3 regions of the Aeribacillus sp. FSL K6-8394 genome follow, and region 3 is predicted to be linked to each of the others. Evidence: riboswitches for the same ligand, from Rfam matches in the RefSeq annotation. Region 3 holds a riboswitch; each other region holds the start of a gene.
What was found. A riboswitch is a leader RNA that binds a small molecule or an ion and turns the genes downstream of it on or off. The one in region 3 is predicted to bind S-adenosylmethionine.
Positions count from the first base shown of each region.

Region 1: it holds a riboswitch for S-adenosylmethionine, as region 3 does, so the genes downstream of both, NSR00_RS10180 (2,3-diketo-5-methylthiopentyl-1-phosphate enolase) here and NSR00_RS00840 (methionine biosynthesis PLP-dependent protein) in region 3, are expected to answer to the same signal.
Region 2: it holds a riboswitch for S-adenosylmethionine, as region 3 does, so the genes downstream of both, metK (methionine adenosyltransferase) here and NSR00_RS00840 (methionine biosynthesis PLP-dependent protein) in region 3, are expected to answer to the same signal.

Region 1 is NZ_JBBPAA010000001.1:2,139,882-2,142,156, reverse strand. Features, by position in the region: gene NSR00_RS10190 (BREX system ATP-binding domain-containing protein) at 1-56, opposite strand, end outside; gene NSR00_RS10185 (hypothetical protein) at 56-640, opposite strand; SAM riboswitch class I at 1,005-1,110, shown strand; gene NSR00_RS10180 (2,3-diketo-5-methylthiopentyl-1-phosphate enolase) at 1,189-2,275, shown strand, end outside.
Region 2 is NZ_JBBPAA010000002.1:867,641-869,915, reverse strand. Features, by position in the region: gene metK (methionine adenosyltransferase) at 1-848, opposite strand, end outside; SAM riboswitch class I at 1,054-1,245, opposite strand; gene pckA (phosphoenolpyruvate carboxykinase (ATP)) at 1,514-2,275, shown strand, end outside.
Region 3 is NZ_JBBPAA010000001.1:179,033-181,307, forward strand. Features, by position in the region: SAM riboswitch class I at 1,042-1,179, shown strand; gene NSR00_RS00840 (methionine biosynthesis PLP-dependent protein) at 1,296-2,275, shown strand, end outside.

The sequences.
Region 1 (2,275 bases), 2.0 Mb from region 3:
CTAACTTTATATGAAACTTCTATTAATTGTTCAGTTGAGAAACGGTTTAATTTCATCAATGGGGTTGAAAGTACACCACTAACCCTTCCATTTTTTGTGAAGATAAAGGTTTAATTCTAGAATATAAAACATCATGTTCTTTAATTGATCGATCCTCGTTTTTAATTAAATCATCCGTTCCAGTAAATAACATATAACATCCTTTCCTTACATACGATTCACTTATTCCTAGCAATTTAGCTAATTTGTAATTCGAGAAATCAGGATTCAACTCAATTGCTTGTCTAAGTTTTTCTAAGTTCTTATCCGTTTTATTGCGCTGTTCTTTTAAATACTCCTCACGGCTTTTTACGCCCATTTCCCGGCGTTTTTGTTTCCTTCTCCGCTTTTCATTCGCATCTATAATCGTGCTTAAATGGCGTTGTTCGTCCTCTGTTATATCTAACCATTCAATTAATTTTTTATTGCTGATATTATATCCAGCGCCAGGATACCCTTTTTCTCTAGCTATTCGGTTTGCTTCTTCGTTATTCCGTGCATAATAGGCCTTTTCAGCGCTTCTGGTGGATCTTCTTAAAGGCTCATTAAACTGTAAATTAAACGTTAGCGTTTGTTTTAAGGCTTCTTCTGGATCATTCAAAAAGCAACATAACCAATAACGGTACAAGAAACAAATTGTCTCACGATAACCAGTAACGTTATAATTGCGTAATTCAACCAGTTTTTCTAAGTCTAGTAATCTAGCATGATGCGATCGGAAGACGTTAAAAAGATGTTGTACCTTCTTTTTTCGTCCTCTTTTTTTAGGCTTTCCTGTTTTGGCTCAACCTCAAGTTCCGGTAAATACCTCAAATTGTAAACTGCACCATTAAATAATTGTAGCATGCCATCAGAAAAATGTAAGCGAATTTGAATCGAATATGATGTAAAAAAGTGTTGACAGAGGGGAAGGATAGTGGCATAATCCAAGTAAACGAATAAGAATTATAAAGTTAATAATAAAACTCTTATCAAGAGCAGGTGGAGGGATGAGCCCAATGAAGCCCGGCAACCGACTCATATGATGAGCACGGTGCTAATTCTCCCAACAGAGATGTTGAAAGATAAGAAGTTGTTTTGACAAAAAACCTCTTCTTATTGAAGAGGTTTTATTTATATAAAAAAATCTGAATGAAGAGGATTGAAAAAATGGGTCACGTAACAGCAGTATACCAAATCATTGCGAAACGAGAAGATTTAGAAAAAAAAGCAGAAGGCATTGCTCTTGGATTAACGGTAGGTTCGTGGACTGACCTTCCTCTTTTAGTGCAAGAGCAGTTAAAAAAGCATAAAGGACAAGTGGTTGAGATAAAAGAAACAGGCGAGGATCCATCCTCCGGCAAAACGATTGCACAGCTTCACATTCGCTTTCCGGGAGAAAACTTTTCTAAAGACATTCCTGCCATCTTAACGACAACTTTTGGAAAATTATCACTAGATGGAGAAATAAAATTACTAGATTTGCAGTTTGACGATGAGATCTTTCGGTATTTTCCAGGTCCTCGATTTGGAATTCAGGGGTTACGAGAAAAACTTGGCGTTTACGACAGACCGTTAGTGATGAGCATCTTTAAAGGTGTAATTGGACGTGATATGGATTACCTTCTTGCCCAATTGCGGGAGCAGGCTCTCGGGGGCGTCGACTTAGTAAAGGATGACGAAATACTTTTTGAAAATTCGCTCACATCATTTGAAACAAGAATAAAGGAAGGCAAAAAAGTTCTTGATAACGTGTATCAAGAAAAAGGGCACCGAACTTTGTATGCGGTCAATTTGACGGGAAAAACATTTGAATTGAAAGATAAGGCAAGAAAAGCAAAAGAATTAGGTGCCCATATTTTGCTATTTAATGTTTTTACATATGGCCTCGATGTGCTGCAAGCATTAAGGGAAGATGATGAAATCGCCCTCCCAATTATGGCTCATCCGGCGTTTAGCGGATCGTTTACTTCATCCGAAAAATATGGGCTCTCTCATTCCTTATTGCTTGGAAAATTGATAAGAATTGCTGGAGCAGATTTTTCGTTGTTCCCTTCACCATATGGCAGCGTTGCATTGGAGCGTGACAAAGTTTTAAAAGTGAAAGAAGAATTGGTGAAGGAATCAGTTTTAAAACCAGTTTTTCCTGTTCCATCTGCTGGCATTCACCCGGGTCTTGTTCCCATTTTAATTCATGATTTTGGAAAAGATTGCGTCATTAATGCAGGAGGCGGTGTTCACGGTCACCCGCAAGGTG
Region 2 (2,275 bases), on a different contig from region 3:
GTCGGATCTTTTCCTGAGAAAGCTCCTCCGCCATGGCGAGCATAGCCTCCGTAAGTATCGACAATGATTTTTCGTCCCGTTAATCCTGCATCTCCTTGTGGTCCGCCAATAACGAAACGTCCGGTAGGGTTGATGAAATATTTTGTTTCTTCATCGATCAGTTCTTTTGGCACAACCGGATCAATTACTTTTTCTTTAATATCCTGCTTAATTTGTTTTAAAGTTGCCTCCGGATGGTGTTGAGTCGATATGACAATTGTGTCAATTCTAACCGGCTGTTCATTTTCATCATATTCTACCGTAACTTGCGTTTTTCCGTCCGGACGCAAATAAGGAATTTCTTCGCTTTTTCTAACTTCTGTAAGCCGGCGTGAAAGCTTATGGGCAATGGAAATCGGGAGAGGCATTAATTCCTTCGTTTCATTGCATGCAAAACCGAACATTAACCCTTGATCTCCAGCGCCAATCGCTTCAATTTCTTCATCAGTCATTTGTCCTTCTCGCGCTTCTAAAGCTTTATCCACCCCTGCAGCGATATCGGGTGATTGCTCATCAATTGATGTTAAAACAGCACAAGTTTCAGCATCAAAACCGTATTTAGCTCTCGTATAGCCGATCTCTTTGACCGTTTCTCGCACAATTTTTGGTATATCCACATACGTGCTTGTCGTAATTTCTCCACTGACTAATACAAGTCCGGTGGTGACAGATGTTTCGCAAGCTACACGTGCGTTCGGATCTTTTTCTAAAATGGCATCTAAAATCGCATCTGAAATTTGGTCGCAAATTTTGTCCGGATGCCCTTCCGTTACGGATTCAGATGTAAACAGACGGCGCTTTTTTGTCATTTACTGCTTCCTCCTCAAACTTAAAATGATGTTTATGGAGTGCTACACTCCTTGTCATTGACACGGAACTCATTCCCTCACCACTATTGTAAACATATCAAAATTTCGTACGATAAGAAAAACTTGGCTAAACGAGATTTCTCTTATACATAGAAAAAACCTTCCCTGCCAGAGGAAAGGTTGTTATAAACATCATTGCCTTTCACTCTTATCGTTCAAGGATATAACCTTGCATCAGGTTAGCACCATTGCTCGTCTATGAATATGGAATTCTTTCGCATCATGTTGTATGTCCATAGAATACCGGGATTTTGAAAGCCATATTCTACTGTCTTCTTTCAACGAGCCGGTTGCTGGGCTTCATAGGGCCTGTCCCTCCGCCAACTCGGGATAAGAGTATCCGTTCAAATGTATATCATACAGGAGCAAAAAAGTACTTGTCAACAATAAATAAAGCTTCTCTGTAATTTTCCAAATCATCTGATATCCATTATTTCAGGATCAGCTGATCAATCATGATTCGTATGATGCCCAAAAATGAAGGCAAAATATATAGTAAAAACATTATTTTCAGAAATCGATAAATAGGATGGACTATTTCCACGAATGTGTTATACTATTTCTATAAAACCATTTCAAATATGCAAAAAAAGGATGGTATGTATATGAATATTGTAGATGTATCAAATGAATTAGCTTCGTTGATCAGCGGACCAAATGCATATCATAATTTACCAGTCGCACGACTTGTAGAAAAAGTTTTAGCTAGGAAAGAAGGTTTTTTAACAAATACAGGTGCAGTTTCGGTTACAACAGGCAAATATACCGGCCGGTCACCAGAAGATAAATTCATCGTTGAAGAAGATTCTGTCAAGCATTTAATTGATTGGGGACCCGTCAACAAGCCAATTTCATCAGAAGTTTTTGAAAAACTGTACTTAAAAGTCATACAATATTTAAAAAATAGAGATGAAATTTATGTTTTTAACGGATTTGCCGGAGCTGACAAAAAATATCGTCTTCCAATTCAAGTGGTCAATGAATTGGCGTGGCAAAATTTATTTGCTCGCCAACTGTTTATCCGTCCGAAAAGCCAAGACGATTTAAAGGAGCATAAAAATCCGTTTACAATTGTTTCCGCTCCTTCCTTTAAAGCAGATCCAGCTGTGGATGGAACGAACTCAGAAGCATTTATCATTATTTCTTTTGAAAAGAGAATAATCCTGATCGGCGGAACTGAATATGCAGGCGAGATGAAAAAGTCTATCTTTTCCGTCATGAACTTCCTGCTTCCAGAAAGAGATATATTTTCAATGCACTGCTCCGCCAATGTCGGTCAAGAAGGCGATGTCGCGCTCTTTTTCGGTTTATCGGGAACAGGCAAAACAACACTTTCCGCCGATCCAAAACGCCGATTAATTGGTGAT
Region 3 (2,275 bases):
GTCTATAAGCCGGAAAATCGACTTATTAGACAGCGCCTATATGAATTTCAATTTCTCCATTTGGGCCGTATTTTTCAAAATCATATGTGTAAGCACGCTCTACTTAAACCAGTTTCTTCTTGCTTCCAAATCTTACTCCAAGTTTTAAAAATGCCTTGTTCGTCCGTTGTATCTACTTGAAAAACTTTATTTTCATGTTCCTCGAGATTTCAATTAAAAGCTTCCCCATTATTTTCTTCAATTGCAATGCTTAATAAATAATCTCCTCTGTAGTCGCTTTCATAATCATAATAAATTCCGTACACATTGTTTTGATGATGTTCCAGTTTTTAGAAAGCGTTTTCTCACATAATTTTGATTTGCCCCATCATTTGCTCGTCATGAAAATTATTGGTTCGTATGCTGTCGATCATATACAGCATCATAAACAGTCTTTCCTTTCCATAATATTGATAAAAAAGAGAAGGCGCATCAGTAAAGAATGTTCAGCAAATTTTCCAACGGCACGTTTATGTTCATCTTTTTTTTGCTTCTCAGCTTCACCTGCAAAACAAATATCGCATCTTCGTTCTCCGTTCAGCTGCTTTATGGAATACGGGTTCGTTTGACTGAAGTTGGCGAAAAATTTATCAAACGATTAGTTTGCTAATTCAATCGTTTCATTCTCTGTTTATTAAATTCTCTTAAAATTTTCCAATTCCTCTAAAGAAGATCACCTCGTTCACAATTTTTCTCCAAATACGACAGCTTCCGAATTGGATATTTATATTTTAAAATCTATTAAAATTTGGGAAGCCTCAAGGGAAAATAAAACCACTTCATTGAAATGATGGAGGATCAAGGTGATCCATACAAAAAAATTTCCCTTTTGGCTTTCGCAAAAAAACATTTCAAGAATCGACGGATTATTTAAAGAATGTTCTTATTTTTCTTTAGTTTTACTGAAAATAAATCAAAGTTATCGGAATTGTTGGCAGGAAACGTCTTGAATTTTTTTTAAAACTGAGGTAAAGTTATACCTATCAAAAGTTCATATCGGAATTCTTATCGAGAGAGGCGGAGGGAACTGGCCCGAAGAAGTCTCAGCAACCGGTACAAGGACGGCGGCATGATAACCTTTGTACCAAGGTGCTAAATCCAGCAAGCATTTTGCCGTAAGATATGCTTGGAAGATAAGAAGGAGCCAAACAATAAACGCCTTCTTCTTATGAAGAGGGCGTTTTATTTTTAAAGCCTCCTCTACAGGCAATGAAAGCAGCACATTTTTACTAACTAAAAAAGGAGGAAAGTCAAAGATGAATATTGAAACAGTTTTGGCCCAATTAGGAAATCGAAGTGAAGCTCTTACAGGAACAGTAAGCGCCCCCATTTATTTGTCCACAGCCTACCGGCATAAAGGAATAGGTGAATCAACAGGTTATGATTACACTCGGACAAAAAATCCAACGAGAGAGCTTGTCGAGGACGCCATAGCCAAATTGGAGGGAGCCGATCAAGGATTTGCATTTTCTTCCGGAATGGCAGCGATTCAGACGATTATGGCTTTATTTAAAAGTGGAGATGAACTGATCGTTTCAAAAGATTTATATGGCGGGACATACCGCTTGTTTGAAGAAGAGTGGCGCAAATACGGTCTTTCCTTCCACTATGACGATTTTACGTCTCGCGAATATACGGAATCATTAATAAACGAAAATACTAAAGCGATTTTTCTAGAAACGCCCACTAATCCGCTTATGCAGGAAACATCGATTTCCTCGTTGGCGGAATTGGCCCGGAAGCACAATTTGCTGCTGATCGTTGACAATACGTTCTACACACCTGTTTTGCAGCGTCCGATTGAAGAAGGAGCGCATATCGTGATTCACAGCGCAACGAAATATTTAGGCGGTCACAACGATGTCCTTGCCGGCCTGGTCTGTGCAAAAGGGAAAGAAATTTGCGAAAAATTAGCCATGCATCAAAATGCAATTGGTGCGGTATTATCTCCTTTTGATTCGTGGCTGCTGCTTAGAGGAATGAAAACTTTATCATTGAGAATGGACAAACATCAGGAAAATGCAAGGGAACTGGCGGCATATTTAAAAGAGCTTCCTGAAATTGATGATGTATTATATCCTGGCAGAGGCGGAATGCTTTCCTTCCGTGTGAAAAAAGAAGAATGGGTCAACCCGTTTTTGCAGAATCTGAAATTAATCTGTTTTGCGGAAAGCCTTGGAGGGGTAGAAAGCTTTATAACGTATCCAGCTACCCAAACTCATGCGGATATTCCGGA